One region of the Agaribacillus sp. DX54 genome, then DNA from elsewhere that is predicted to be linked to it. Evidence: riboswitches for the same ligand, from Rfam matches in the RefSeq annotation. Region 1 holds a riboswitch; each other region holds the start of a gene.
The links. A riboswitch is a leader RNA that binds a small molecule or an ion and turns the genes downstream of it on or off. The one in region 1 is predicted to bind cobalamin.
Positions count from the first base shown of each region.

Region 2: it holds a riboswitch for cobalamin, as region 1 does, so the genes downstream of both, AC04NP_RS19170 (hypothetical protein) here and metE (5-methyltetrahydropteroyltriglutamate--homocysteine S-methyltransferase) in region 1, are expected to answer to the same signal.
Region 3: it holds a riboswitch for cobalamin, as region 1 does, so the genes downstream of both, AC04NP_RS19215 (TonB-dependent receptor plug domain-containing protein) here and metE (5-methyltetrahydropteroyltriglutamate--homocysteine S-methyltransferase) in region 1, are expected to answer to the same signal.
Region 4: it holds a riboswitch for cobalamin, as region 1 does, so the genes downstream of both, AC04NP_RS04320 (TonB-dependent receptor plug domain-containing protein) here and metE (5-methyltetrahydropteroyltriglutamate--homocysteine S-methyltransferase) in region 1, are expected to answer to the same signal.

Region 1 is NZ_JBXEQE010000036.1:39,839-47,859, reverse strand. It holds gene AC04NP_RS26090 (HlyD family secretion protein) at 1-329, opposite strand, end outside; gene AC04NP_RS26085 (peptidase domain-containing ABC transporter) at 343-2,520, opposite strand; gene AC04NP_RS26080 (gamma-glutamylcyclotransferase) at 3,116-3,628, shown strand; partial or broken gene AC04NP_RS26075 (efflux RND transporter permease subunit) at 3,654-3,911, shown strand; cobalamin riboswitch at 4,048-4,272, shown strand; gene metE (5-methyltetrahydropteroyltriglutamate--homocysteine S-methyltransferase) at 4,459-6,780, shown strand; gene AC04NP_RS26065 (acyl-CoA thioesterase) at 7,118-7,504, shown strand; gene AC04NP_RS26060 (hypothetical protein) at 7,784-8,002, shown strand.
Region 2 is NZ_JBXEQE010000019.1:81,029-89,049, reverse strand. It holds gene AC04NP_RS19175 (cobyric acid synthase) at 1-695, opposite strand, end outside; cobalamin riboswitch at 758-970, shown strand; gene AC04NP_RS19170 (hypothetical protein) at 1,103-1,705, shown strand; gene AC04NP_RS19165 (MotA/TolQ/ExbB proton channel family protein) at 1,711-2,289, shown strand; gene AC04NP_RS19160 (DUF2149 domain-containing protein) at 2,302-2,643, shown strand; gene AC04NP_RS19155 (cobaltochelatase subunit CobN) at 2,654-6,574, shown strand; gene AC04NP_RS19150 (hypothetical protein) at 6,930-7,298, shown strand; gene thiL (thiamine-phosphate kinase) at 7,441-8,021, opposite strand, start outside.
Region 3 is NZ_JBXEQE010000019.1:94,849-102,869, forward strand. It holds gene AC04NP_RS19205 (iron chelate uptake ABC transporter family permease subunit) at 1-163, opposite strand, end outside; gene AC04NP_RS19210 (ABC transporter substrate-binding protein) at 200-1,357, opposite strand; cobalamin riboswitch at 1,468-1,674, opposite strand; cobalamin riboswitch at 1,792-1,996, shown strand; gene AC04NP_RS19215 (TonB-dependent receptor plug domain-containing protein) at 2,086-3,984, shown strand; gene AC04NP_RS19220 (carboxypeptidase-like regulatory domain-containing protein) at 4,641-8,021, shown strand, end outside.
Region 4 is NZ_JBXEQE010000002.1:357,191-365,211, forward strand. It holds gene AC04NP_RS04290 (AAA family ATPase) at 1-124, shown strand, start outside; gene AC04NP_RS04295 (HEPN domain-containing protein) at 236-1,111, shown strand; gene AC04NP_RS04300 (hypothetical protein) at 1,135-1,317, opposite strand; gene AC04NP_RS04305 (nucleotidyltransferase family protein) at 1,590-1,859, shown strand; gene AC04NP_RS04310 (HepT-like ribonuclease domain-containing protein) at 1,991-2,128, shown strand; gene AC04NP_RS04315 (hypothetical protein) at 2,265-3,551, opposite strand; cobalamin riboswitch at 4,106-4,307, shown strand; gene AC04NP_RS04320 (TonB-dependent receptor plug domain-containing protein) at 4,440-5,201, shown strand; gene AC04NP_RS04325 (Dph6-related ATP pyrophosphatase) at 5,198-5,851, shown strand; gene AC04NP_RS04330 (C1orf53 family protein) at 5,946-6,242, shown strand; gene AC04NP_RS04335 (bifunctional adenosylcobinamide kinase/adenosylcobinamide-phosphate guanylyltransferase) at 6,239-6,742, shown strand; gene AC04NP_RS04340 (Dph6-related ATP pyrophosphatase) at 6,742-7,479, shown strand; gene cobT (nicotinate-nucleotide--dimethylbenzimidazole phosphoribosyltransferase) at 7,496-8,021, shown strand, end outside.

The DNA.
Region 1 (8,021 bases):
AAAAATTTATCTTTCACTTCGGCCAGCGTCAAAATAGTATCCCCCTGCCGCACGAATTGCCCTTCACGTATTTTCCAGTTAGCAATTCTACCTGCTATAGCTGATTCTACCGTTTGAGGCCGGTCCTGTGGTGTAAAAGCCGTGACAAGCCCTGTGCCTCTGATGTTTTGTTGCCAGGGTAAGAAGAGAAAAAGAAAGAAAAGAAACCCTACAATCAGCAACAACCTGGCCAGAATTCTGCCTGCACCCGGAGTTTTCAGCGTTTTCAGCACATAGTATTTCTCCTGGTCAGTATCTTTTTTTATATTCGGTCGGGATATATTCAGCATGTTTTTAAAGTTTCTATTCAGATATAAAGTTCGTTATTGCATTGTTCTTTAGCAATTCTTCATACGGGCCGTGTGCCTTTATGTTTCCGCCTTCCATAACCACTACCGTATCACAGGCTGCCATAATGATGGGGTCATTGGAAATGGCCAAAAGTGTCCAGTTATGTTCTTTTTTGGTCAAAAGGCTGATGAGTTCCAGTTTATCTGGCTTCTGAAAAGGCACAAAATAATCATTCAAAATAAGTAATCTTGGCTTTTTTGCCAGACATCTGGCCAGAATAAGCCTGTTAATGAATGAACTGGAGAATCCCTTTCCACCACTGACAATGTGGGTGTTCAGTCCTTCAGGCATTTGATTAATAACTTCATCGAGCCCTACCATCCTGATAGATTCTATAGCCCGTTCAGCTTCCGCATGAGGCTTTCCTACCAGGATGTTTTCCAGTATGGTGCCGTCAAATATGTCCTCCTGTGATACATTTTTCCCTATCAAGTCCCTTAAATTGTTCAAATCAAGATCCCGCAATGAGATATTGTTAATTGTCACAATTCCCTCATATCCATAATGAAGTCCCGACAGCGTATTGGTCAGCGTGGTTTTTCCGGATTCACTGCTCCCAGCGATACAGACCTTTTCACCGGGCCGTATTTTAAGATTTACACCGTTTAACGCATACTTTCCAGTGTTAGGATATTTGTATTTCAGGTTATGAACATCAATAGAAAATCCTTTGCCATTCAAATTTCTGGACATGTCAATACCACCACTTTTCTCCAACGGAAGGTCAGTAACATGGGCAATTTTGTCTACTGCTGTCAACAGGTCATAAATCACTTCCATGTACAGGATGATTTTTTCCACAGAGCCCAGAATAAGAATAATAATCACTTCCGAGGCTACAAATTGTCCGAGTGTAATTTCACGCTGTATCACCAGAATAGTACCAATAATCAACAAACCTCCGGTAATGACAGCCTTGAAAAGAATAATGTACATATACTGGCTGATCAGTACTTTGAAGTGGGCTTTTCTATTTTTCAGATAACTGTTTACATTGTACTCGGTCTTTTTGATCGGTAAGGTAGTGTTTCCGGATAATTTAAAAGAATTAATGGTCCTGGCCAGCTCCTCTAGCCAGTAAACTACCTTATACTTAAATTTCGATTCCTTGATTGACGTCCTCAATCCTTTTGGACCTGTAAGGTAAAAAATAAGGGCTAGTGTGCCCACCAGCACCAGGCCGAAAAAGACGAAAAAAGGATGGTAGAAAGATAAGAGGACGAGACCGAAAAAGATCTGCATAGCACCTGCTGTCAGGTCTATCAATAGTTTTGGAAGTCCTTTTTGGAGTGTCAATACATCGAAAAACCGGTTCATTAACTCAGGCGCATATTGGTTGAGAATGGATTCAACCTTTATCCTTGGCACTCTGAAAGCAAATTCCAGGGCGGCCTTGGTGAAAATTCGTCGCTGGAGGTATTCCACAATGGTAATCTGCATCACCTGCAAACCTCCCGCCGCGAGCACACCAATAATGACCAAAGCTATTAATATATAAACCGAACTAACTACAACACCCCCCGAAACCAGTTCAATCGTCGCCTGTATGCCCAATGGCAGAGTAAGCCCTATGAGGCCAATAAAAATGGCGTAGATGAAAATATTGATAATATCCTTTTTTTCTTCAGAAAGCAACCTGATCAGCCTTCTCATAGGTGTAAAGGGCTTTCCTTTCTCTTCCTCCTCGGGGTCGTCACTTACGAGGCTTTTGTATGAAAAAACGCCTAGAAAAATAACGTCGTTATCAGCATTGATAAGAAATGTTTGACAGCACTCCGGTGTGAAGTCAATGACTGGTTCATTTTCAATCAGTTTTTGGAGTTTAACCTTTCTTTTATCCTTAAAAAGAATAGCGGGAACCAGGTCGTTACCTTCCATTGAAAAAACTACTACTGGTATTTCTACATTTTGTATAAAAGCGGGAAACTCAGCCAGTGATAATGAGTTTTCCAGGAAAATAACACGAACAAGGTTGCCGGCTTCGATCAGGTCCCTCTTGAATTCAACCACCTCATCCAAAGCATACTCTCTCTGGGATACCTGTTTGGCTCCAAGCATGGTTTCATTGTACTCCTGCCCAAGGAGATGTGTTACCTCCCTAATAATTTTGATAATATTATTACTGTTCATTTTAAAGTTTTACTATACATCCACAACGGATTTTTTCCGGAGGATAAAAGGCTATTTACTACTGACAAAATTTGATATTATCATGTTTGGAAATTCGTAGTTTACATTACAAACTTTTCTTGCCTTATTCTCGACAGAATTCTCTCCAGAGGCTAAATGGTGTGGATAAAAGACTGGCGGTCTGACCATTTCACAAAGGAGATACCCGGACTTTGAAAGTGTATCAATGGAATTAAATTTAAGCATATCGGTTAAACAAAAATCAAAATCAATTTGTTTGTTATGAAAGCAAAACATTATTTGATAATAGTAATACTATCATCTACGATAATACTACCATCTTGTTGCCTTTTTTCACTATTTTGTAAAATAGCTGCCTAAATTTAATATCATCATGACAGTTATTATTGCAAACGGACTCAAAAGGACTTTGTTATTGAACATGGAAAGTACATAATATCGACTTTCTATAGAATTTTCAAAATAGCTTTTGTCCGAATGGTTTCCCTGTACCGGAAATTTATTAAAAATATTTCTTACTATTGCTCGATATAGGTATCTTCCAGTAGTTAGATGACTTACAGGTTTCCAGTTCATGATTCGATCATTTACAGAAAAAACACTGAATAAACTTTTGACCGAAGTCAATGAATGCAAGCTTGATAAAAGACCTTTAGATCATGCATTTTTTAAAAAAATAGGGAAATATATTTCAAATTATGAGGTATCGCCCCCCCTTGATGAAAATGTTGAAGACTACCTGGAGTCATTGCTGGAGTGGCCACGTAGAAACCTGTTTACCTATGGAACCCTCATGCCAGGAGAAGCTAATCATAAAATATTGGATCCATGGATAGGGGTTTGGCAAAAAGGATATTCAAAAGGAAATCTTTATAGTATGGGCCGGGGAATGGACTATGGACTTCCTGCTATGAAATGGGAGCCCCAAGGGCAGGATATTCCGGGATATTTGTTTATTTCAAAACAACTCGACTGGCAGGTGCCGGACAATTTTGAAGGAGCCCAGTACCAGAGAATATGGGTGTTGGTAATGGTGGATGACAAAGTACTGTCAGTGGCTAATGCCTACCAGGGATTGATGAAATAGCCCGTTTCTTTTTAGTTTAAAAGGACTCATTGTTGCTGTACTATTTATTCTGATCCTGATCCTGGAGTTCGGTTCATTCAAGAGTTCTTTGATTGTACTTTCGGTAATTCCGCTAGGATTGATTGGTGCTTTGGCGGCCCTCTATATAACCGGTAACCCGCTATCGTTTACGGCTGCTATCGGTTTTATTGCCCTTATTGGCATTGAGATTAAAAACTCGATTTTGCTGGTAGACTTTACAAACCAACTACTTGCAAATGGCGCAGAATTGGCAGAAGCCTTAGTTTAATATTCTGCTGAGCTTGTTTACCATTGCATCACAGCCTGAGTATTTCCAGGGCCAGCCCTGTTGAAGTATTAAAATATGAATAATTAAAATGGATGTCTTATATTTACGCACAAGTTCTTTACTTGATTTCTTAATCAAAATCGATTAAGGTGACCGGTGGAAGCCGGAATTAAAAGGGAATTGTGTGAAAATCACGAGCTGACGCGCAACTGTAATCCTGATCCCGATATTATACCATTGGGATAGTATGCTTTTGTCCACAAGGCCATTTTCTTTTGTGATGTTATCATGGAAGATGAGAAGGCGGGCAACTAGTCAGGAAAGCCAGGAAACCTGCCATCATCGACCTAACTTGTATAGGATTTGACAATTCTTTCGCGATTTGAAGTTTTGATCAAAGAAGACATAATGTTCTGCTTTTCAAATGGGTACAATACAGGCGCCTGACCATTTGCCCTGCATACCTAAAACTTCTTAAAGAATTGTGAAATTGAGCCAAAGGGCTTTTAACTAATTTTTTAATTATTTAAAAGCTTTAAAAATGAAAACACACAATCTTGGCTATCCGAGAATTGGTAGCCGGCGAGAGCTCAAAAAAGCCTGCGAACAATTCTGGGCTGAAAAAATTTCCCTCGATGAACTATTGGAAGCTGGAAAACAAATTCGATTAAAAAACTGGCAGATACAAAGAGATGCCGGCATCGACATCATACCATCGAATGATTTTTCATTTTATGATCAGGTGCTGGATATGTCTTTGATAGTCGGGGCAATACCGGACCGGTATCGTGATCTTTCTGCAAATGGTGATGACAAAGAACTGTACTTCGCCATGGCACGGGGATTTCAACAAGATGGATTGGATATCACTGCGATGGAAATGACCAAATGGTTTGATACCAACTACCATTATATTGTACCGGAATTCAAAAGAGATCAGCACTTCCGACTTTTGTCCACAAAAGCTTTTGATGAGTTTAATGAGGCAAAAGCGCTTGGCATAATTACCAAACCTGTTTTGATAGGCCCGGTTTCCTATTTGTTATTGGGGAAAGAAAAAGAGGAAGGGTTTCACCGGATTGAATTGATCGCTAAACTTCTTCCCGTTTATCTGGAAATCCTGGAAAAACTAAATGATCTGGGCGCAACCTATGTGCAGTTTGATGAGCCTTATCTTGCGATGGATTTGGATGAAAAGGAGAAGCAGGCACTAAAGTATGTTTACGGCGAATTCAACCGGTACTTTCCCCATCTGAACATCATCCTTGCGAGCTATTTCGATGGGCTCAGGGATAATCTCGCGTTGAGTCTTTCCCTGCCTGTACAAGTGCTTCATGTAGATCTGGTGAGGGCTGCTTCGCAATTGGATGATATATTGGACTCAGACCGGTTATCTCCTGACATGACTTTGTCGCTGGGGTTGGTCGATGGAAGAAACATTTGGAAAAATGATTTTGAAAGCGCTATTGAATATGTTCACAAAGCTATCCGGAAAAGGGGAGAAGCATTGGTCATGATTGCTCCTTCATGCTCTTTACTCCACTGCCCCTGTGATTTGGAGCTGGAAACGGATGAAAGTACGGTGATGACAGCAATCAAACCTTGGTTGGCTTTTGCCAAACAAAAACTGCATGAGGTGGTGACTATCAAATCTCTGGCTGCTACTGGCCGGGATTACATTAAGGACCCTGTTTTTATCCGGAATTCAGCCACTATGCAAGAGCGACAGGGATCAACACTCATTCATAATGAGGATGTCAAAAAGCGAAGTCTGGAAGTAGCCATGACAGATGTAAGGAGGCAATCACCATATATCAGGAGAAAAGAACTGCAAAGAAAAACCCTGAGTTTGCCCCAATTCCCAACCACTACCATTGGTTCATTTCCTCAAACCACTGAGGTGCGTCGCCGGAGGTCGAAGTATAAAAAAGGAGAAACCACCCAACAGTCGTATGTCGATTACATGAAAAAAGAAATTGAAACCACCATACGCTGGCAGGAGGAAATTGACCTTGATGTGCTTGTACATGGCGAATTCGAACGCAATGACATGGCTGAGTATTTTGGAGAAAAAATGAATGGGTTTGCTTTTACAAGGTATGGTTGGGTGCAAAGTTACGGATCGAGATGTGTCAAGCCACCCATTATCTATGGCGATGTACAAAGGCCCCGGTCTATGACTGTCGAATGGTCATCATATGCCCAATCTTTAACTGATAAAACTGTCAAAGGAATGCTAACCGGTCCGGTTACTCTCCTGCAATGGTCATTTGTCCGGAACGATCAGCCACGGTCAGAAACCTGTAATCAGATTGCTCTGGCCATTTGCGATGAAGTGCTGGATCTGGAAAGGGCCGGTATTAAAGTAATTCAGGTAGATGAGCCTGCTATCCGGGAAGGTTTGCCATTAAGAAAGTCAGATTGGAACAGCTATTTGAAATGGGCCGTAAAAGCCTTCAGGATCGCCACCAGCGCTGTGAAGGATGAAACCCAGATACATACACACATGTGCTATTCTGAGTTTAACGATATTATTCATAACATTGCCGATATGGATGCTGACGTAATCACCATTGAGTGCTCCCGTTCGCAAATGGAACTTCTGGATGCCTTTGCGGACTTTCATTACCCCAATGAAATCGGGCCGGGGGTTTATGACATACACTCCCCAAGAGTGCCCACACAAGTGGAAATGGTATCCCTTCTGGAAAAAGCGAGGATGGTGATCCCTGCGGATCAACTGTGGGTAAATCCGGACTGCGGTTTAAAAACCCGTCACTGGGACGAAACCAAAAAGGCGCTTATAGCCATGGTGTCAGCAGCCAAACAAATGAGGCAGGAAATCAGTGAGTCGGTGATATGATTGGCATTAATGATAACGGGTCATTTGGCAGATATCGTGTTGGTGGTTTGCTAACCAAATTTTTTCAGCTTTTGGCCATTGGTCCGGCCTCTGTCTGAATCCTGCTAATTATGTGCATGTTCTAAGCTAATAGCTACTCACAACTTTTGCGGCGGAATTGGGTACGTAGATAAAAACTGCCGGGTTGTGAGTAGCCAAAGGCCATCTTTGGATGAATTTATAGCTTAAAACCAAGCATAACGATGGCGCCGGATTAATCCCTAACCCTGTTGCAGTGCTGACTGTATTTAAAGAATTACAAAGTAATTCGTTTTTATGTTATCAGGAAAAATGATAGATGGATATAAAACAAAGAATCAAACAATCAGAAACACGAATATTCAAGGCTGTATTTCCCAACACAACCAATCATTATGATACACTTTTTGGAGGTACTGCGTTGAGTTTAATGGATGAAGTAGCCTTCATTACAGCGACCCGCTTCAGCCGTCAAAGAATAGTTACTGTGAGTAGTGACAAAATAGATTTTACCAAATCCATCCCGACAGGTACTATCATCGAGCTTGTGGGGTATGTAACAGGTGTTGGGACCACCAGCTTAAAAGTCCGGGTTGATATTTTTATTGAACAAATGTACTCTGAGCATAGAGAAAAGGCGATTAGTGGACAATTTACGCTGGTAGCAATAGATCAAAACAAAAAACCAACCAATATTTTAAATTAAAATAAAGATAAGGTAATCCTTGTTGGCAACTATTCAGTTGAATTGGGTTTGCGAGATTGATTTTTTGATCATCCGGACCTGCGAAATTTAATGAATAGTTGTTACAGGTTTAATGTATGCAATAAAGCCACGTGTGCTCAAGTTATGTCACCCTATTTCGCAAAAGATTATGACTTGTTAGAGAGAGGAATAGGCTTATTAGTATAAACACAAGCCAAAAGAGCAACTTAATAGTATTACTTTCGTATTTTATAGTAAAACTACTAAATCATAATACGTATGGTAAGGTTAATCAACAACATCACTCACAAGCTGAAAAAGAATGACCATCTCATCAGGTCACAACCCTCAGTCGCTTCAAATAGATCATCCCTTAAGTTAAGTATTTCAACAGGTAGGTTACATGAAACCGCAACTCCGGTAAGGTGGGTTTTCATGACTCCTGTAAGCTCTAATAGTGGCGCTATATTATTGCGTGAGGATTACGGTACGGTTTAATCAGGACCAGAGAATTGAG
Region 2 (8,021 bases), on a different contig from region 1:
ACCCCAAGCACGGGAGTAGCCGTCAACTCATCGAGCATTGTTTTTCCTTCTTCAAAAAGCGTCATATCACCTCGGAATTTATTGACAATTATCCCCTTAATCAATTTTCTTTCCCATTCTTCCAAAAGAGCGATTGTGCCATAAACACTTCCGAATATCCCGCCTTTATCGATATCAGCTACAAGGTACACACAGGCGTTAGCTACTTGCGCCATTCTCATGTTTGTGATGTCCCTGTGCTTCAGGTTCAACTCGCTGATGCTTCCTGCCCCTTCCATCACAACGGGACAATAAGTATCGTTTAGCGTATAAAATGCCTTTTTAGCCTCTTCAAATAGTTGGCTTTTGTTATTGGAGAAGTACTCCCTGGCGGTCTGGTTGCCTATCGGTTTTCCATAAAGTACAACCTGAGATTGGTTTGTGGATGAAGGCTTTAATAAAACAGGATTCATCTCTACCCTGGGTGCAAGCCGACAGGCCCCAGCCTGTACCGCCTGTGCCCTGCCAATTTCCAACCCGTCTGCCGTAGAAAAACTATTGAGTGACATGTTTTGAGCCTTGAAAGGCGCAGGGGCAAAACCATGTTTTTTTAGCCAGCGACAAATACCTGTAGTCACCCAGCTCTTCCCGACATCAGATCCGGTTCCCACAATCATGATTGGCCTCATCTTTTCCATTGATTCACTTCTGCTCAAATTTTGGATATATCTGTCTTAAACTATTTATCTAAATTAAATCTCAAATTTGCAAATAAATGCTAATTTTACATCGTTTTGGTGGATTTCCTTTTTATAAGGAAACCTTAATATGGGAATCCGGTGATTCAGTAGAAAAATCCGGAGCTGTACCCGCAACTGTTAGTCCCTCGAGGATGTTTCTGAAATTCATTGGCCACTGTCCCAGCATATTTGGATGGGAAGGCTTCGGAAACCGGACGAGCCAGGAGACCTGCCGGAACACGACTTTATCAAAGCTTTCGGGAATAAAGGCTAAATGATACTTTGTACCAATCTAGTAAATCGCATTATCCTTATCAGATAATGTTTGGGCGTTACAATGTGGCATCTATCTTATTTCGGAAAGCGAGTAACAGAAATAAGAAATGACTGCCGAATTAGTCCTTATAGGTCTTCAAATGCTTTTTCTGAGTCTCTACGGAGCATCTGGCACTGCGCAATTTCTTTCTGACAAAAGGAGAGGTTGGATGGCTTTCACCATTGTGTTTTTAATGGTTGCCTTTTCCTGTATATTCTTTGAAAGCCAGCTGAAAGGTAGTATTCAGCTAATACTGTTTTTACTGCTTGTTTTAGATTACCTGCTTCACTCAGTAAACCCTCCTTCAAAATGGAAGCGCGCACTCATCAGTAGTATGATAACCTTTATGAGCTGCTCCCTCATTTTTTTGCAATGGCAAAATGTAATGGTGGGGGTGGGGGTTATTCCTGTGGCTGGCCTTTTGTTTTGGTTGATTAAAAAATGGTCTGTTTGGTTGACAAAGGTCCGGGAGTATTTTCTAAAAGCAGGAACAATCATTACCTTATTTTTTGTGTTAGAGCCTGTACTCATAAGCATTCAGCAAAATCTGAAACCTATGGCTACCATTCCTATTTCTTCAATTGTTAATCAACAAAACTTTATACTTCTTGGCGTGCTGGTAATGCTCATGCTCGGAGGATTTGTTTTGAAAGAAAAATCAAGACTTTAAATCGTATGAATATTTTAGAATCATCATTATTAGCCATTGCTAATTTGCTTTACTACCCGGTTATTATTGGAATATTTTTGGTATTGGCGCATCAGGCCGTGGCAGCAGGTAAGTTTATGAGTGAGTTAAGGCAAAGACGAAGCAATAACTTTAAGAGAATCAATATGTTCAAAGCACAACATAAAGTTTACTTCGAATCTCCCTCCTCTACCTATAAAGCAATAGAATTCGATCTTTTACATCAACTCCGTAGTTGGCATCAAGCCTATATCAAATCCCTGAGCAATAATAGATTGGTAATAAAAGCAGGCCCGTCACTTGGCCTCATGGGAACACTTATCCCCATGGGAACAGCGCTTTCTTCATTGTCACAAGGTGATCTTATGATTATGTCGGCCAATATGGTAACGGCATTCACCACCACCGTAGTGGGTATGGCCTGCGGGCTGACAGCTTTTCTGATGAATTACAAGCAAACAGAATGGATGAGGCAGGATCTCCTTGAATGTGAAAGCATGTGTGAAAGAAGCCTGGTGGATTGGGAGCGTACAGAACACGGAAAAGAAAAGTTAATCAACGCATAAACACAAGAGAAGATGAGTATTTCAAGAAGACATTCCTTTATCGATGACGAGCTTTCTTCGGAAGCAGACCCCATAAGCAGTATGGCTAACCTTTTTGATGTTAGTATGGTGTTCATCGTTGCACTTTTTTTTGCGCTGTTTATGGCATACAGCACACTTGATCTGTTCAATCAGGATTCAGAATTAATTATTACCAAAACAATGCCTAATGGCGAATTACAGATCATTACTAAAAAGGGGAAAGAAATTAAAATAGAGAAGGTAACCGAAACCACAGAATCAGGCAAAGGGGTGAAATTGGGTACGGCCTATGAACTGGAGGACGGACGAATTATTTATATCCCTGAAAAATAACAATCCAAAAATGATGAAAAACCTTCTCTACACCGCCCTCTTTTTACTGCTTAGTAATACTAACAGTCAGGCCGATGATCACAAAGTAAGCATTGTTTTGCTATTGTCCGATTCCTATCACTTGCTGGGTGAAAGCACTGCTAAACATGTGAAAGAAGTACTTAAGGGTTATAAGGTAGTGGCCAATGTAAAATGCTATTACTACGCTGATCTGGACCAGCTTACTTATGACCAGTTGCGCGACAACCATCTGATTTTCATTGACATCATCAACCCTGCGAAAGTAGCAAGCGCTCTGCCGTTGTTAAATCAGTTGGCCAAAGCAGGAACCAAGGTGCTGGCGATAGGCTCGGACGAAGCTGCGGGGCTGGGTAGCCATACGCATATTGAACAGGATGCACTAACCCTCGAATTTTATGAACAGTCAGGGCGTGATAACCTGGTACGTATGGTGTTGGATCAATGTCAGCGCACACTCGGTTTGGACATTCCTAAGCAAACTCCGATCCCCATGCCTGAATTTGCGCTGTGCAACATTCAAACTAAAAAAATATATGCAGACTTTGAATCTTATCGCAGTAACTACCACGCCTATATGAGAGGCAACCCGTGGATTGCCATTAATATTTGGCGAAGTGATTTTTTATCGGAGCAACTAATTCACATTAAGGAATACGCAACGCAATTTGAAGATAATGGCTTCAATGTACTGTTCTACTACGGATTCCCAACCAAAGACGATGTCAGACCACTTTTTTACGACAAAAACGAGCATCTTATTCCGGAAGTAATATTGGCGCAATCGGCCTGGTTAGGTGCAAATCCACATGCCAACCGAGAAACGTTTGAAAAGCTGGGCATTCCGGTAATTAATATGATCCAGGTGAACCAAGGTGCTGAAGCGTGGATGCTGAGCGACCAGGGGATTAAAATTTATAAACGTACCAACTCCTTAAGCATACCGGAGCAAATGGGAATGGTACAGCCCATTGTAACCAGTAGCAGAGAAGTTTCGGATTCACTAATGCAGCGAAAAACAAAACATGCCATTGTGTTTCAGGTAAAGCGGCTGCTGAAAAAAGTGCAAAAAATACATGTCCTGCAAAATAAACCCAATAGCAAAAAGGAAATTGCGCTGATTTATTATAGCCATCCGCCTGGGAAGGAACTCTTAGGCGCAAGTTATCTTAACGTAGTACCTAATAGTATTCATTCCATACTCACACGTCTTAAAAGTGAGGGTTATCATGTCGGCCATCAATCACTCACGAAAGACAGCATTTTTTCAAATGTTTCGAAATATGGGCTCAACATCGGTAATTGGGCCCCAAAAGAGATAGATAAGCTTGTAGAAAAAGGAAATACTACCCTAATCCCCATGGAATTATACCTGAAGTGGTATGCAAGGCTGTCCAGCTCATTGAAAAATAAGATTGAGCAACAATGGGGAAAGCCTGAAGAAAATAATATCATGATCTGGACGGATAAAAACAACAAGAAATACTTCGTGATTCCATCCATTCGTTATGGCAATGTGCTGCTTACCCCTCAACCTGTACGCGGTTGGTCACAAGATTTAGATGTAATGCACCATGATATTTCCGTGCCTCCACATCATCAGTACATCGCTTTTTATCTCTATTTGCAATATGGCTACCGGGCAGATGCCGTCATCCACCTCGGTACGCATAGTACACTTGAGTGGCTCCCAGGAAAAGAAACAGGGTTAAATCAAAACGATGCTTCAGAAGCGCTTATTGGTGATTTAGTAAATGTCTACCCATATATTGTGGATGATGTTGGGGAAGGCCTGCAAGCAAAACGCCGTTCCGGGGCAGTCATTATTGACCACATGACACCTCCTTTTGACAGGGTCAATATCAATCCGGTGTTAAAAAAACTGGAACAGCTTATCTCTGAACACGAGATAGCAGAATCAAAAAGTACAGCCCTGGCACAGGCCAAGTTCAATGAAATACACAAGTATGCGAAGGAATATGGCATTCTGGCTGATTTGGACATGGATACCATTGCTGATGATGCGCAATTGCATTATTTAGAACATTATATTGAAGAAATACAAGAACAATATTCTCCTTTGGGGTTACATACGTTTGGACAACTGCCTCGACAGCGCTATATCGAGAAAAACGTACAAGCCATTGTTTCACAAAAACAAGGGCTAAGCGAGAAGGAACGCAAAGCATATGCAGAAGATATCAGGGAGCGTATTATGGCTAGTGCAGAATCTGAACTCAGCGCACTTGTAGCTGCTTTGGATGGAAAATACATTCCTGCATCTACAGGAAACGATCCTCTTCGTAATCCCAACTCTTTACCCACGGGTAAAAATTTCTATGCCTTCGATGCAGATTACGTCCCTTCAGCGGAGGTATACAAAGAAGGAGAACGCCTCGCCAATGATCTTATTCAAACCTACCGTAAGGAGCACAATGGCGAATTGCCTGACAAACTGGCTTTTAACCTGTGGTCTACCGAGTGCATCCGAAACGAGGGCATTATGGAATCACAAATCCTGAGCTTGCTGGGAGTAAAACCGGTTTATGATGGCTATGGTAAAGTAACTGATTTGAAAGTAATTCCCCGCCGTTTGTTGAAACGTCCACGCATAGATGTAGTACTGATCCCTTCCGGTCTTTATCGGGATATATTTCCTCAGTTGGTGTTATTGCTGGATAAGGCAGTCAAATTGGCCTCACAACAAGATGAAGTGGACAATTATGTCAGACGGAATACGCAGCATTATTACAAAACGATGATCGAAAGAGGTGTTGAACAACAAATGGCTGCGGCACTTTCGGAAGTTAGAATTTTTTCGACACCTGATGGCGCTTATGGTACAGGAACCAACACGGTGATCGATGCATCAGGAAGCTGGGAAGATGAAAAGGAAGTGGCCAATGTATTTATGAATCGTATGCACTTTCCTTACAGCAGTTCCTTCTGGGGAAACGAACCCGTCAGTGATTCTGTGCTGCTTACACTCTTCAAGCAAAGCCTTACGGGAACAAAGGCCGTGCTACACAGCCGTACATCGCACTTGTACGCCAGTCTCGATAACGATGACTTTTTTCAATACCTGGGAGGTACGGCGCTAGCTGTGCGTGCGATAGAAGGCACTTCTCCTGAAGTCATTGTTTCCAACTTGACCAATCAAGGGCAAATGAAACATGAGAAGCTGAAGTATTTTCTTAGTAAGGAAATGCAAACCCGTTACCTCAACCCAACCTGGATCAATACAATGCTCAATGAAGGTTATTCCGGGGGACGCTTTATCAGACAGGTAAGTTCAAACTTGTGGGGCTGGCAAGTGACCGTCCCCAATGCAGTAGACCAAAACAAATGGAAAAACTTCTTCGATGTTTATGTTGATGATAAGTACAATTTAGACATTGTCAACCGTTTCGAACAGTCTGGAAACCTGTTTGCCTATCAGGTAATGATCTCCCGTATGTATGAGGCCATACGGAAAGAATATTGGACACCGGAGGAAGAAGTAAAGCAAAAACTGTTATCAGAATTTCTGGTCACAGTCGATAAGGTAGGTTTATCCTGCAACCTGAATGTCTGCAACAACCCCTCATTGTCCAACTTTCTGGAAAAAGAATTTGAAGAAGTGGAAGGCATTTCATCTGAAAAAGTTGAAAATTATCGGAACCAACTGGATGAAATGAAACAACGTTTGATGGCTGATGGACTTCCTGGCAGCATGCAATTAGCCGCAGATGCCAATAATTCAAGCGAATACCTACCTAAGAAAAGTGTGAAAGGATATAAAATCGAAGCATTGAATGCAAAAGAAGAGCCTCGATCCCCGATCGATACTGCTAGCTGGAAATGGATTGTATTGACACTGGTGGTGCTGTATTCCATTTTCTACTTTTCACGAAAACCTATGAAGAAAAAGTGAAAGCCTTAACCCCAAATCTAAAAAAGAAAACTGCTTAGCTTTTTGATCTGTTTAGTTAATATTTATGCTAATTGGATGAGAAGTTTCTCATCTTTTTTCGCTGATTTTCAAAAGATGGGAAGGATCTCCCAACATTTTCCCAACTTATATAGGAAAAAACTGAGAAATGAACATGCTTTTGTCCGTTCTTTGTCCGAGCGAAAGCTTTCATCATCAAGAAAGCCCCATACACGCATTAAAGTACATTTTTAAACCAAACAAACATGTCACGTAGAAAATGTAATTTTACTGGGCCTGAAGTAAAAGTTTGTGCGGATCTGCTTACATTTGCCGCATAACTTTGAAGTCTCTCCCCATGCTGAATGATCCCGATTTAAACGGAAGATATCTTGGAACCATCTCTAAGGATTTCGCCCTGGTTTCGGAAACTTTAAAAGAAGCCTCTTATCAAATCCGTAAACGTGGTTTTTCCGATTATCCGATATTTCCCATTGCCAAAGTGGAAATCCCCATCGGACAGTTGCTAATCGCCAGAGGGGAAATGGCTTTGGAATGGAATTACTACGCCACCTATCTTGATGAATTTGTACAAAGGAAATTGATTGTACAGGAACTGGTTGAGGAGTTTACAGCCAGTTATAAAAATCCGGATGAATTTTGTTGTCTCTTTGTGGTCGACGAGGAGTTTACAAATTTTGTGTATATTCCCTACCCTGAAGATTAATTTTATTGATAAATATCGATAGGCTGGGGGTAGACTGCGAAGACGAGCAATTTGGATAAAAATTTCAATATATGCGATTGGTCATCGGGTATTCAATAGCAGGCAACCGGGCAGCCATGAATAGTTTTACCAGGTAAGACACTTAAAAATGATGCCACCCCTGGGCCGTAAGAGGAATCGCATCACTACCCTTTGTAACAAGATGGGCCTTTGTGCCTTTACCTGTTATATAACCAATCAACGTAACATCATTCAGGTATTTGATTTTCTCATAGTCACTTTGCCCAATAGTAAAAAGCAGTTCATAGTCCTCGCCCCCATTTAAAGCGCAGGTAAGTGGGTCCAGGTTAAATTCTTCAGCCGTTTTAAATGACAAATCGTCTATGGGAATCTTATCACTGTGAATATTGAGGCTATAACCTGATGCTTTCACAATATGCAGCAATTCCGATGCTAATCCATCAGAAACATCAATCATGGCGGTTGGTTTTACGCCGGCCTCCTTAAGCTCATGAATGATATCCATTCTGGCTTCGGGCCTGAGATGCCTTTTGACAAGGTAATCAAAGTGGTCCAGCTCCGGCTGCATGTCAGGGTTCGCCAGGTAAACGGCCTTCTCCCGTTTTAACACCTGAAGTCCCAGGTAAGAAGCACCCAGATCGCCGGTTACGCAGATGATGTCGTTTTCGCTGGCTCCGCTTCTGTAGGTAACATCCTCATTTG
Region 3 (8,021 bases), on a different contig from region 1:
TGAAGTTAAAAAAAATATATTCCCATGATTTCTTAGGCGCCTCTCCAAAGATGATATGGAATAAATCTTTTACGGATATCTTCACACTTCCCAAACTAAGATCGAGCAAAAATAAACTAATAATCAACCCAATGCCAATGAGTACGACCAGCCAGGGTTTCAATATATGTTCATTGTCAGCGGTCAACTTCTAACGCTTTTATTGTAGTTTTTTGTAATAGTAAAGTTGATGATTGGGTAGAAGCTCAGGGTGGAAGATTTTAATGACATCTTTTAAGATGAGGTCGGGCCGGGCCATACCACTTTCCCAATAGTCATTGCCCCCATTTTCACTCATTCTTTTATTGAAGGTATATACGTTCCCATCCCTGAAAGCTTTAAAAAGGGTATATCTCTCATCCATCATTTCCAGTTCTTTTAGCGACTCAGCCCTCGGGCCAATCCAAAAATCGGACTCAATTAAGTTATCGAGAACCACTTCAAAACTAAGTGGGAGGCTACCTGTTGATTTCTCATTTTTATAATAATAATCTCCACCCGCATCTTGGATAAGCTTGGTTAGATAACTATTTGAACCTGGCATATACCAGGTTCCTTTAAAATTATTCCCCGTCATAATAGCAGGCCGGAAATCAATGTCTGCCGTAATCGCTCTTGCTTTCAGGTATTCCTTTTCGATACGCCTGAAGATAGAATCTGCCTTTTCATCTTTATTGAAAAAAGCCCCGACAAACTTAATCCATTCTGCCCTCGCCAGCATATTCTTCTCCATCCATTCAACGTTATAAGAAATCGGTACACCGGCCTCTGTCAAACGTTCATCTTCATTTCTTACATTATCAACACCTGTTTTCATGACTAAGTCAGGGGATAAATCCAATAAAATTTCCAGGTTGCTTTCCTTAAGAGAGCCTACTTGTCGTATTTGACCCTCGCTGATTTTTTTGTAGATATGGGGGTTATACACATACCTGTCATTCGATACTCCTGTGATTTTGTCCAGTTCGTCCAGCAATCCAATCAAACCAATGTGGGGGCTGGATGTGGTAACCACCTCATCAATTGGTACCGGAATCACAAACTCTGCCCAGTCGACGGAGAAAGGTGCTGCTGCCTCTTTTGAATACAGAACATAAGAAACCAACGTATCATCTTCCACCCAAGGGTTTTTGACAATAACGGACTTAAAATTTTCGTGAACCGCTATCGTGAAGTGTTTGGCATAGGTTATTTCAGGTGTAAATGAGGTGACCGCCTTAACCGAGTCGGAGGCTTCACTTTTTGCTGATTGATTTTGAGTTTGCTGGCAAGCAACTAGTAAAATGAGTAGCGTGGTGCCTATTAGATACGTTTTCATTCATTCATCATTAATCCATTGTTTCAATTCACAAAAAGGCGATAAATGCATGGAACGTAGTTGTCCCTGTATGTTGTTGCATTCGATAACTTCATCCCCTAAGCGTCGAATTGTTGGTTTTGAAATAGGTAGGTCTTCTGGCTTGCCAAGTTTTATGCCTTCCCATCCCGACAGGTCGGGATAGTGGCCTTAGTTTTAAAACCCCTCAGAAAGTCTGAGTTTGGCTTACAGCTGCGGGGGCAGCTCCGGAATTTATCCATTTGAAGATATCACCGGATTCCCTTTTATGCTTATGCACCTTATTTCAGGTGTAAAGGTAAGCTTCTCTCATGATTTTATTTTAATTAACCTAATTAAATCCGTTTTTGAAATTTCAACTTCATCCATTAAAAAACTTAATTATGCTCTTTTCTCTTTTAGTTCGTGAATAAGTATAAATTTGTGGCCAATTCGGTTTCCATGTTTTTAACCTTTAAAACATGGGATTAAAAGGGAATCTTGTGAAAATCAAGAACTGTCCCCGCAACTGTAAGTTCAGTAAGCTTGGGCCAAATCGAATTCCACTGTCCCGACCTGTCGGGATGGGAAGGAAGCCTCAGTTGAACAAGTCAGGAGACCTGCCGAAGAAAATTATTTTCGAACTAAACTTCGGGTGAAAGTTGAAGTGAAGTCCACCACGTGCTCCACACAGCAGTTAAGCTCGTTTTATTAAATCTATGAAACAAAGAATGAAAAAAACCTGTTTATTAGCAGTATGCGTCTGCTTAGGTTTAACAGCAAAAGCGCAAGACTCCCTAAGAATTGTCCAACTGGATGATGTAGTTGTGACAGGGAACAAGACAGAAACAACGCTTGAAAAATCCGGTAAAACAATCTATAAACTTGACAGAAAGCAAATAGAAGCCAACAGAGGTAAAGATGTTACCGATTTGCTCAATGAAATACCCGGCGTGCAAATTGATGGGAACTTTGCCACCCCGGGAACTAATATCAGCTATCGAATTAGAGGAGCTCAAAGCGAACAAACATTGATACTTATTGATGGAATACCTTTTAATGATCCATCGGGTCTCACTCAAACTTTTGATCTTCGAATGTTGGACCTGGATCAGGTAGAATCCATAGAAGTGCTGAAAGGAGGCCTTAGCTCCCTATATGGTACCGGAGCAGCCGCAGGGGTAATTAACATAACGCTCAAAAAAGCATCAAAAGAAGCTGCTTCAGGCGTTGTAAATGTCGAATATGGTAGTTTTAATACACTTACCGCTAATGCAAATGTTTCGGGTACATTTGATGATAAGCTTAGCTATTTGGTCAGTGGCTCTTTTAGGGGTTCCAAAGGGTTTTCGGCTGCCCATGATACATTGGGGACAGAAGGTTTTGATAATGACGGAATTAAAAGTATGAACTTTCTTGGGAAATTGGGCTACCAATTTTCGGATCGATTTTCTATCGACTTAATGGCAGCCTATGATGATGTTGAAAGCGATTTTGACCGTGGTGCATTCAGAGATAATGACTCGGAATTAGACCTTAAGTTATTAAAGTTCGGATTTTCTTCTGCCTATAAATGGACAGGTGGAAGTATAAAAGGTAATCTTTCCTATCATACCAATGAACGAATCTTCGATTCGCCCAGCTTCAGTGACCCAAGTATTAGAAGTGTCAGTGAGTTTAACGGAAATACTTTTCAGGCAGATGTATTATTGGATCAGAACCTGACAGATGAAGTTAAATTGATCGGGGGAGTCAATCTGCAGCGACCTGTCTGGAAGCCGGAAGATTCAGATAGTAAGAGCTTTACAATGATTGATCCGTATGCTTCGCTAATTTATGATACAAAGAATTTCAATATCCAACTTGGAGGGCGCTTGAATCAACATAGTGAATACGGATCTAACTTTGTTTGGAACATCAATCCAAGCTACCTCATCGATCTGGGTTTTGGTAAGCTTAAAGTTCTTGGATCTTACGCGACTGCTTTCCTCACCCCATCTCTGAATCATTTGTATGCCGGTGACTTTGGCTTTCTAGCCTCTGATGCGGGAAATCCAGACCTTGAGCCACAAGAATCCGAATCTGCCGAAGGTGGGCTCGAATTGATTTCAGATGGAAAATTTCAACTGGGAGCTGTCTATTTTTATAGAAAAGATAAGAGCTTGATAGATTTTGTCTTCAATGATACATCTACGGACGGCGATACATCTACGGATGGCGGTTACATAAATCTGGATGATGAAACCGAGACGGATGGCGTGGAGCTTAATGCCAGCTATTCGTTCTTACCGCAGCTAACTGTTTCAGGGCAATATACTTACACCAGATCACTCACAAATGGAATAATCTTGAGGAGAGTACCCGAGAACAAATTTGGGTTTACATTATCTGCTATACCGGTAGAGCATATGCTTGTAAAATTGACCCATTTGTATGTTGGAGAAACTCCTGAAAACGAAGACATAATTCTAGACTCCTATAATCTTGTTGATGGTTTTGTGTCTTATACATTTAAAAAATTAACAATTTCAGGGAGCATCAATAACATCTTTAATGAAGACTTTGTAGATCGTTATGGATGGGCTACAGCCGAAAGAAATTATAGTATTGGATTCAGATACAACTTCTAACTCAGAGCTATCTATTTAAAAAGCCTTCTCACAATCTTGAGAAGGCTTTTTTGATAACAAATGTTGCTCTATGTTAAGATGTCGGTCCTGGTACTTGTTTTGTTCCCAGGACTTGATTTATGATCATTTTGATGTCTCTGGGAATAAGGATAGATTAGAAAGGTCGAGAAGAAATAAGAAAAATCTTCTTAGAAGTTATTTATATCGGATTTTTACAATTTTCACCAGGTTTTCCATCTACTTGCTAAGTTACAGCAAAACCATGTCCTCGGTATGATAAGTTTGTTTGGCTGGAAATCATCCCCTATTGCATTTATGGGCCATTTTTTAAAGGTTCTTTGCCCTGCGCGGACAAAATACGGACAAAAGCGTGTTCATTTCTCAGTTTTTTCTCATATAAGTTGGGAAAATGTTGGGAAATCCTTCCCATCTTTTAAAAAACCAGGAAAAAGATGAGAAATTTCGATTTAGACTGTCGTAATTCAATTATCATGAAAAGATTAATGCAATCAATTTTAGCTCGTTAGGCCTTTCTCTTTTAAAAAACATAATTGCGAACTATTTATGGAATATGCGGGGATCGGGCATCATTTAATTAAAGCTGCTATTTTAGCCTTTGAATAAAATTTATACCCATTTAATTATTGAATATTGGTATGAGAAGAGTTGGTTTTCTTTTTCTATTTCTGTTAAGTTTTATTTCCAAAGCACAGGTTTCACCCGGGGATAGTAGGCAATCGAGTTATCTAACATACTTGTATCAGATTTCTACTTCTCAAACTGAGCAAATCGTAAAGAAGGGTATCAACGAGGTCGACGAAAGCTATTTTACCAATTTGGCTACCGAATATCCGACAGATAGTCTGCCACAAGCCGATTTACCCTTTGGAAACTACCTTAAGGTAAGAGCCGTCCAAAACCAGCTTGAGCTTGACTTGGTAACGATTTCAAACGTTGAAATCAAAATACTAAATAATGGTTCTGATCTTAATATACTAGTCTTTGATGCCGATGGTGTTGAGATTAAAGATGCCGTCATTAGATTGGGTTCAAAGCGTCTGAAATATGATGCTAAAACAAATTCCTACCGTATAAAGAAGAACAATTCAAAGGGGATTATTACTGTCAACTACAATGGTATCACCTCACATTTTGGCATGGATAGAGAAATCGACTATTCTAAATTCAGAAGAACCATTAATGCAATCTTCTATAGTGTTCCGCTGAAGTTCATTACGATTCCGGTTACACTCATCATTAAGTCACCTTATGATCTTTACCGAAGTTTGAAAACACGACGACCAAAGGGACTTTTCTACTACGTCTATAAGCCATTTGCCGATGTGGTAAGATCTATTAGTTGGGGAGAGCCACAGGGTTTTATCCGTCCAATTGCCTGTATTTTTGATGACTACCACTGTAAAAATGGCAAGGATCATAAAGGATTCATAGCACTAAATAAACCGAGATATAGACCCGGAGACACCGTAAGACTCAAAACCTATTTACTCACCCATCGGGATAAACTGGTACAGAAGGAACTGGAGGTATGGATAGGATCGGGCTGGAGGTTCAATAGAAAAAATTCCAAAAGAATCGAAACGCTCTCGCCCTACCGACCTGGCTTCTATGAAACGGAATTTATTCTTCATGACAGCCTAAAGTTGAAACTGGATTCCGAAATAAGAATTCATTTAGTACGAAATGGAGAATGCTTACTCAATGAGTCGATATCTTATGAAGACTACGAATTAGATCAGGCAAATTTTGAACTTAGGCTCTCATCAGATGAAATTTCACAGGGAGACTCCATAACTGCATTTCTTAAAGGAACGGATACCAACGGTCTTAATCTTCTGGATGCCTCGGCTGAAATATCAGTATATCCAGTGGTACTGAATGAACTGGTCTCAGATTCACTTTATCTTAAAAACACAATTTGGCAGACTTCCACAAAACTGGCTGCAACTGGTGAAACAGACATTATCTTATCATCCAACATTTTTCCCGAAGCAGACATAGAATATAAGTTGGTTGCAAAGTTCATTACAGCGGATTTTGAAGTACATCAGGAAGTTAAAAGCTTCCGGTATGTTCTTAAAAGGAAGGAATTAAAATACGAACTATTGGGTGATACATTGAATTTGAGCATTTGGCGGGGCGATTCGCTGATGCCTGAAAAGGCCTTAATAACCGGACTTGATAATAAGCAAAGCACAACTGATGTCCAGACGCTTAACCTTCCCGGTCATATTAAGCTCAATCCATTAAGAACCGAATATATTGTGAAAACAACATCACTTACTGATACCATTTCGATAAGGAATGAATCAAGTCAGGTCGACATATTCGCCAAAAGGGATACAGATTCTTTGAGCATTCGTTTAGCCAATCCCAGAGGGGTTGACGTCAGGTATTTCCTGTATCGAAAAAATAGAGAAGTCGAAAGGGGATTAGGTAAAGACTGGAACCTTCAGTTAAAAACGACTACGCAAAAAGACTATTTTATATCCGTTAATTACGTGTGGGCAGGAAAGGCCTATGATAGAAATTATAGAATCTCACTAGAGAAGTCCAATTTGGAAGTTGAATCCAATATGCCAGCTCTTGTTTATCCTGGTAAGAATCAGGAAGTCAGGGTATCGGTGACCAATTCCAAAGGAAAAGCAATGGAAGGCGTGGACGTAACGGCTTTTGGATTAAAAAGTCAATTTGAAGGATATACCCCTCCTGAACTACTAAAATTTGAAAAGACCTATGCTGACAGAAAACTTATCAACAATTTTAATCTAAAAAACACTGCGCTGGATAAAGACATTGAACGTAAAAATCTGAACTGGCAGGTATGGAATGCAAAAATGATTCTGGATTCGATTAGCTATTACCAGTTCATCTACCCCGAAAATGGCATTTACAACCAAGCCTTTCCTGCTACGGACTCTATTACTCAGTTTGCTCCGTATGTCGTTCAGGATGGAGCAATACTTCCTGTTCACATAGTTTATCTGGATGAAATGCCCATTTATTTCAGTATGGCAGAGCATGAACGAAAATACTCTTTTGCATCTAAAGAGGGCTATCATCATCTCAAAATAAGAACGGCCAATCTCGAAATTGAATTTGATTCAGTGCACTTCGTAAAAGGTCATAGGAACGTAGTTTCTCTAGATGCTGATCAAATAGAAACTGTAGCGAAACCTTCCCAACTAACGATCCAGGAAAAGCGTCTTGCCAATAGGTATTTGACACAAGTACACCATCTTGGTTTAAAGTCTTATATAAAGCAGGATGACCGGGTATATTGGAGTCCTCAAAACAAGTATACTATACAAGTGGGACCACTCAACCCTTATGCAGATGCTACCTATAAGGTCATGGATTCCTATGAGATTGATTTCAAATTCGAATCCGGATTTAAATATGAGTTCTCTGAAAAACTAGTAAAAATGAAATCCTCAGATTTACAGAGATTGTATATAAATCCCAATGAACGAACTCCGTCTTTAAATGATTATATTCTTACAGAAAAGGATATCTATGAGTTTATTCAATCAGTAGAGAATAACAAACAGGCAAACTACAAATATCTTGAATATCCAAAGGAAACGACTGACGGAAAAGGAACGCTTGCCTTGTGGAATCCCTACCCTAGAAAGCTCAAGCCCAAGAACTATGTCATTTTCAAAAGCGCAGACCCTTCGTTCATTCGTGTCTATGGAGGCAGCACACCAGTTTTTCATGACTTGGAGCCAGGAATCTATGACACTTACGTTTTGCTTGATGATAACGATTATCTAGAAAAGAGAAGTGTTGAAGCCCGGCCCAATACTACCCTTTACCTTAAACTGGACGTTGCGTGTATCCAGCAATCAGATTCCGTAAGCCTTTATTTCAATGACATTATTAGCAGGAATGTCAAGTCCGTTGGCGAAGGCTATTATTCCGCCTTTCGAGATTTCAATAGGCTGAAGTCAATCTATAATATGACGAGAAGACAGCCAATACCATCTGGGGACATCGTGTCTGGAATTATTACC
Region 4 (8,021 bases), on a different contig from region 1:
AAGAAAAAATGAGGCATATGAGGAAAACTATATTAGAGGCAAGTATGGTGCAATTCCCTATCTAGGTTTTTTTGACAGTTTAATTAATAAAGAAATGCTGCTGCCAGATGAAAATGAAGAATAAGAGAGCAGCACAAATTGCAGCAAAAAAAGGGTACCTTAACAAATTCCAAATTTTTCTCCCAATAAATTTTTACCTTGCACACTTCAGGACTTCTTTATTGTGAGCCATCATTTGAATCAAATACCAAAGCCGAAACAGGATGAGTTAACCAAACTCACCGAACTAATTTCCGGATTTAAGGAAGTTGAAATGGTGATTTTATTTGGCAGCTATGCACGTGGAAATTGGGTGGAAGACCGGTACATTGAAAATGGGATCACCTACGAATACCGTAGTGATTATGACCTTTTAGTGGTACTTACCCATGAAGACCTGAAACAAAAATTCAGGATTGAGGACAAGACAAAGTCTACATTGATAGAGACAGGTGAGGTGACTACTCCCGTGAGCATGATCTTTCATGGGGTCAAACATCTGAACCAGGCATTGACCCTTGGGAATTACTTTTTCAAAGACATTAAGCAGGAAGGCATTGTCCTCTACGATTCAGGAAAATTCAAGCTCGCCACTCCCAAAAAAATGACTCCAAGGCAATATCAACAAAAAGCTCAGGAGTATTTTGACCAGTGGTTTGAAAGTGCGAATATGTTTTTTAAAGATTTCTTTTACAATTTTAATGAATGCGAAAAAGGAAAACATTATTTGGCAAAGGCAGCATTTGAGCTTCACCAAGCCACAGAACGGTATTATACTACTATCTTGCTGGTCTTTACCGATTACAGGCCAAAAGACCACAACCTCGAGACTTTGAGCATCAAAGCAGAGATGTGTGACAAACGGTTTGTGGTGTTCCCAAAAGAAACGGAGGAGGAAAAGGGTTTATTCGAATTATTGAAGAAGGCCTACATCGACGCTCGCTATAAGTTGGATGAATACACAATCACCAAAGAAGAATTGTCCTATCTCTCCGGCTGTGTGAACGAATTAAAAAAACTGACGGAGGAAATTTGCAGAGAGAAAATAAGAAGGATAGGGGAAGAAAAATGATTTGGCTTCCTCCTTTTTCCTGATTATTCATCCTTTTCAACCATTGACTTAATCATTTCCTTTGCCCGGGGTGAACCTGATATTTTCCAGACACCTGTATTATTGGCCTGTATGGAAAGATCAAACTGCAAAAACGGGCAACATTTTTTTTCAGCCAACATATCATCTACCAATTTTTCTATAAAGTCGCCTTTCGGTTTTGGCAAGACCCCAAACTTAAAATGATCGACCAAAAAATAGCTGAATTACAAAGCCTGAAATTGAAAAGCGCAAAAGAAAATTGTTTAGGAAATTGTAAAGATTACTTAAAAAGTAAGGGCTATTAAACTGCAACGAATGATTAAGTTTTGATAGCTGTAACGGAGAAACACCTATTTAAGTTAATATGATTAGGATGTTTACCGAAGCTGATGGTTGAAGAACAGCTAGATAAGCAAAAGTTATGTATATTTGAGAAGTGATTACTAAAAAGGAAATATTGAATAAGCTGAGGGATTTGAAACCTATTCTATTAAAAGACTACGCGGTTAAGGAAATTGGGATCTTTGGATCATTTTCAGATAATTCAGCTACTGAAGATAGCGATATTGATATATTGGTAGCATTGGATAAGCCGATAGGCTGGAAATTTTTTACTTTGGAAATATTTTTGGAAGAAATATTCGGTCGCAAGATTGATTTGGTAACTAAAAATGCCCTAAAGCACCAACTAAAAGAAAAAATATTAAACCAGGTCAATTACGTTTGATTTGAAAGAAGAAAATCGGACATATAAATTATTTCTTGAAGATATTCAACTTGCAATGAGCCGGATAGCTGAATACATTGACGGATATAATTATGAGGAGTTCAAAATATACTAATGTACCTTAGCAAGAAATGTATTGTTTGAAAAATAAGGTGTCGCACGAATATTTTGGTGTTGATTATGAAATTATTTGGGATGTTGCGATAAATTACCTGCCTGACAACAAGAAGCAAATTGACAAGATATTACAAAAGGAAAGAGAGCACTAAAGCCAAATCACAGAAAAGCATTTAGTGTGTCTTTTAGTAAAAGATTGCTTACAAAATGACAGTAATTAAAAACCCGGAAATGGGGTTGCCTTAAAATGCCAGGCAACCCCATTTGTGTTGATTTTAATTTGTAAAATTAAAATCCATTACCAAAACCGCCATCCTGACTATTGTCTTCAGTCTCGAAAGGCTGTGCAATAACAGGACAGTTGATCATTGCACCAGAGTAGTTAAGGTTAGCTACAAAAGGATTTGGAGAACCTGGGCTACCCTCGAAGCTGGTAACATAACCGGCTTCTACCAGTTCTGTCAAATCCTCAAAACTTGTAATACGACGTCTCAGACCAGCGTCTATAGCCTCCTGCGTCCACATATTCAGGTGTGCATCCCACATAGGGCTGTAGTTGTTAAAGAACTCCTGATCATTGTCCGGATCGAAAGGAAAAACATTGATCGGATCCAAATCATTATCCAGGATAGTAGAGCTTAGCGACTGACGCTCAGGGTTATCTGCACCTGTTTCGCCATTGGTTACAGGAGAAAAACCGATAAAAGTAGTATTCTCAAACAATGAACTTTGCCCAAATGCAGGCAGCTTAGCCATACGAGGAGCTAACGTACCTAACTCAATCGCAGCGGGTCCGGCAGCCGTAGCATCGGTTACCAAATGGTAGTAGAACTGGTCTCCTCCCTGGAAGCCATCCAGAAGCTCCATGGTAACTCTTCTTCTGGGAATATCTATGCTGATGATACGGTCATGTTTGCCTGTACTATTGGCCACAATTTGAGCATTAATCACCAGTCCACTGGGCAATACCACTAAGGAAGAATACTCATCATCACCGATAGAACCCGGTTCTGCTACAGAAGGAGGGAATGCAAATGGCCCATTGCCCGGTTCCACCCGTCTTACGGGGCTGAAATCCACATCGCCTCTAAATTTAATAAAACCTCTTTGGATCGTCACTTCCTGACTGCCTTCAGATCCCCTGCCATGAATCAGTTTTGGCGCGTAGTTAACGCCCAACAATTTGGAAATAATGAAACTGGAGGTTTCGGTAAGTACGTAATAAGTAGGATTACCTGAAGGTCCGATACCTTTGAACAAAGGTAATGTAACATTCGCTTTTGTCGGATCCTCCAGGTCATTAACCGCAATGGCATTCCTCACAAAAACGTTTTGTTCCCTGGTAAACCTTCTTCTTCGTGCATTGGTTAGTTCGTCCATGGTTTGTCCTCTTTCATCAGCGGCTGCTGACATAACGCTTTTCATCTCTTCCATAGCCAAGGCTTCATTTAATCCTTGATCAACCGTTGCTTCTGGTACGTTCGGTGCGCTTTGAATATCGGCATCGTCTTGATTTTGGCATGATACTGCCGTGGCTAATACCACAGCAATCAATACATATTTGAATTTATGCATTAACATAGTTTTAGGGTTTAATTGATTGAAAATTTGTACTGGTACGTTATTTAAGATCTTAAACTTTCCCGCCACTAATTATCTACGGAATCTTCCAATATTCGTTTTTGGATATGTCACGAAAATATCACAGAATTATCACGAAATTATAACATCCCTCAACCTGGGGTATTATTGAAGAAAATCATTCGATTGTTATGTGCTGAAAATCAAATAATTAAGTGAGATTTGTCAAATCGCTGACATATTTTTTAATTTAAGAAAATATTTTTCAAACTTTTTCAAAAAAATTCCGACAAACAGTAAAAATTGACGAAGGCCAGCTTATCCCACTGTAAATCAAACCCTACTTTTAATTTTCCCGTTACGATTAACCTTGAGAATATCTATTCACTCTCAACTTGTATTCTAAGGTTAATCCAAGGAAGTAAGTACAGTTTTTTTAACAACTAGGGGCAATTTGCAATTGATAGTTGACAGTTGACAATTGACAATTATTTTATGGTGTACACTCTTGGTTTGGCGGTTATGTCGAATTATTTCATAAATTTCCTTACCTTCGTATTGCATTTGGCTTCAGGTGAATACTTCATTTACCAGAATTAAAAGGGAATCCGGTGAAAATCCGGAGCTATCCCCGTAGCTGTAAGCTTCGTGAATGCTGTTTTTTAAAATGCCACTTTTCCGGCAGACAGGAATGGGAAGGCAAAAACAGGTGAAGCAAGCCAGAAGACCTGCCTGATGTGAAACATTTTAAAAGGCTTTCGGTGGAAGAGTCAGGAGTGTAGCACATACAACAGGGTCATAGCATAGATTTTGTTGTAAACGATCCTACAGCCCTATACAAAATTATCGGAAGCTCATTGGTTCAATTTAAGCTTTTAGACAATGAGCAAAAAGTTAATCTTAGGTGGGTGGTGTGTGTGTTTTTCTTTGGTCACATCTGCTCAGACGCAGGATTCCCTGCGTACTGTAATTCCCTTAAATGAAGTTGTGGTATCGGCTTCCAAAATACCGCTGGAAAGAAAAGAAACAGCCAAACCGGTTCAGGTGATTACCTCCCAACAGATACGGAGTAGTGTAGGTAAAGATCTGGCACAGTTACTTAATGAGCAATCCGGCATTATTATCAACGGGGCTTACAGCAATCCGGGGAAGGACAAAAGTGTCTTTATCCGCGGGGCAAGCAGTAGCTACACGCTGATCCTGATCGATGGTATTCCAATTACCGATGCATCGGGTGTAGGTAATGCCTTTGATTTAAGGCTACTGTCTTTACAGCAAATAGAACGCATTGAAATCCTTAAAGGAAACCAATCTACCTTGTATGGCTCCGATGCCATCGCAGGAGTTATCAACATCATCACCCGCGGTTCGGTTGAAGCGCCTTTGTCTGTCCGGGGATCACTGAGTGTGGGTTCTTTCAACACCTCCGAGGCGGCAATCAGTGCAGTGGGCAAACACGGTATTTTTGGGTATAATGTTGGTTACAGCCGCGATATGGCCGGATTGCTTAAATGTTACACTTTGGCTATCCCCTTTTTCAAAAACATGCTGGCAGCAAACCGTATTTACAGTGCGATTTTATTTGGAGGATTTGAGTTAGCCAAAGTTCGGTTTAAAATATTGAGAAACCCTCAAACAACATGAAAACCGCTTTGGTTTCCTGGAGTGGCGGCAAGGATAGTTGTTATGCATTGATGATGGCTATCAGGCAAGGCTTGCAGCCCGCAGCTTTGCTCAACATGATGAACGAGCACGGTAAAGTTTCCCGTTCGCATGCTATACCCTTGCCGGTACTTCGGTTACAAGCCAAAGCCATGGGAAATATCCCGTTATATACAGTGCCGGCCTCCTGGTCAGCCTATGAAAAGGAATATATAGCTGCACTTAAAAGAATTAAGAAAGAACAGGAAGTTAATTGCGTAGTGTTTGGGGATATTGATTTGCAACCTCATCGCGATTGGGAGGAGAAGGTAGCTCATGCGGCCCATATGGAAGCGGTATTGCCACTTTGGCAAATGGATCGCTTTAAACTGGCAGGTCAGATGATTGCCGATAGTGTGGAAGCTGTTATTGTATCATGTCAACCATCACTGGCGGAAAATTTTTTGGGAAAACCTGTTACTACCGAGCTTATATCGGCTTTGGTGGCTATGGGTGTGGATGCTTGTGGAGAAAACGGTGAGTTTCATACACTGGTGGTTAACTGTCCCTTATTCTCAAACCGCATTAAAGTGGAATTTGGTAAAAAACTTATCTATCAGGACTATTGTTTTATAGAAATGATCAGTAGATAGCATGGATAGTTTTTTTTCGAATCAGGAAAAGGTTTGCCCGCATTGTTGCAAACCCTTTGTTTGCGGGGCGAGCAATGGGAAAGGTTGCTGGTGTATGGAACTACCGCCGTTATTACCTGTGGAAGCAGGTAATCAATGCCTTTGCCCGGATTGTTTGTCATCTGAAATCAAAGCAAAGTTAAAAGCCGAACCTGGGAAGGTCATGGCTGCTTTAAGAAAAAATGCAGGAAAAGCAGGGCCGGACGCAGGGTTTTTGCAACAAGGGCTCGACTACTATATCAATCAGGAGGGTAACTGGGTTTTTACCGCTTTTTATCATCTGAAAAAAGGTTATTGCTGTCAAAATGGTTGTAAACATTGTCCCTATGGCTTCAAAAAAACAGAAAAATGATCTATTATATAACAGGCGGAGCAAGATCAGGAAAAAGTAGTTATGCGATGAAAATGGCACTCGGTTTGTCAGGGAATCCTGTTTATGTAGCTACTGCCAGGCGTTGGGATGGTGGCTTTGAAAACCGGATTAAGCGTCATGAAGAGGATCGGGACGACCGGTGGGAAACTATGGAAGAAGCATTGGAAGTAAGCAAACTTAACCTGGAAAACCGGGTTGTGGTGATCGATTGTGTAACCCTGTGGTTGACCAACTTTTTTGTTGATTTCAGACAGGATATCCCAAAGTGCCTTGATGCTTTTAAAGAGGAAATGGATAAACTGCGGACCAAAAATGCCACTATTATCATTGTTTCAAACGAAATTGGCATGGGTGTCCACGCTGAGACAGAGACCGGCAGGAAGTTTACCGATCTGCAGGGCTGGGCCAATCAATACGTGGCTGAAATAGCCGACAAAGCGTTTTTATTAGTTTCAGGAATGCCTGTGACATTAAAATAATGATGAAAAAAAAAGCAATATTTAATTGGAGTGGTGGTAAGGACAGTGCCCTGGCCCTTCACCGGGTGCTGCAACAGGGCGACTATGAGGTAGGTAGGCTTTTAACAAGCATCAACACGCATCACCAACGCATCTCTATGCATGGTGTGAGAGAAAAGTTGCTCGAACAGCAGGCTGAAAGCATTGGGATCCCATTACAAAAACTTCAGCTACCCGAAGAACCCGATATGGATCAGTATAACCAGATTATGCAAAAGATGATGGAAACCTTCAAAAAAGAAGGTTACCGACACGCTATTTTTGGTGACATATTTCTGGAAGATCTCAAAAAGTACCGGGAAGACAAGTTAAACCTCATTGGGTTTTCGGGGCATTTCCCTATCTGGCAGGAAGACACCCGGACGCTGATCAGAAAGTTTCTGGATCTTGGGTTTAAAACCATCCTGGTATGCATAAAATCAGAAGTACTCGATAAAAGTTTTGCAGGAAGAATTATCGATGAACAGTTTCTGAAAGATCTGCCGCAAAATGTAGATCCATGTGGTGAAAACGGTGAGTTTCATACTTTTGTATTTGACGGCCCCATTTTCCGGCATCCTATCCCCTTTGATATCGGAGAAAAAGTATACAGGGAATACAAATCCCCTGAAGATGATAAGAAAGATGATGGTGAGGAACACCACAAGAAAACAATGGGTTTCTGGTTCTGTGATTTGATTCCCCGCGACAAGCTTTGAATGAAGGTAGTTATCCATGGATTTTAATATTACCACACCAGACAAATCCCTGATTGACCGGTTGATCAGGAAGGTTAACCACAAAACCAAGCCTGCCGGATCTCTGGGCATGTTGGAAGAAATTGCTATTCAGGTTGGTCTTATCCGGCAATCGCTTACCCCCTCACTAGATAACCCGAGCATCCTCGTTTTTGCCGGTGACCATGGTATTGCCAAAGAAAAAGTAAGCGCCTATCCTCAGAAAGTAACCTACCAGATGGTGTATAACTTTTTGTCCGGAGGTGCTGCAATCAATGTATTTGCCAGGCAAAACAGTATCGGGTTAAGGGTGATCGATGCCGGGGTTAATCATGATTTTGGCGCGCATCCATGGCTGGTGCAACAGAAAGTCGACTATGGAACCCGGAGTTTTCTCGATGGCCCGGCGATGACCAAAAATCAGTTGCAACAAGCGCTTGACTACGGTAAGAAGGTGGTGAATGACGTCGCTGCTGCCGGCACTAACATCATTGGGTTTGGGGAGATGGGAATAGGCAATACAG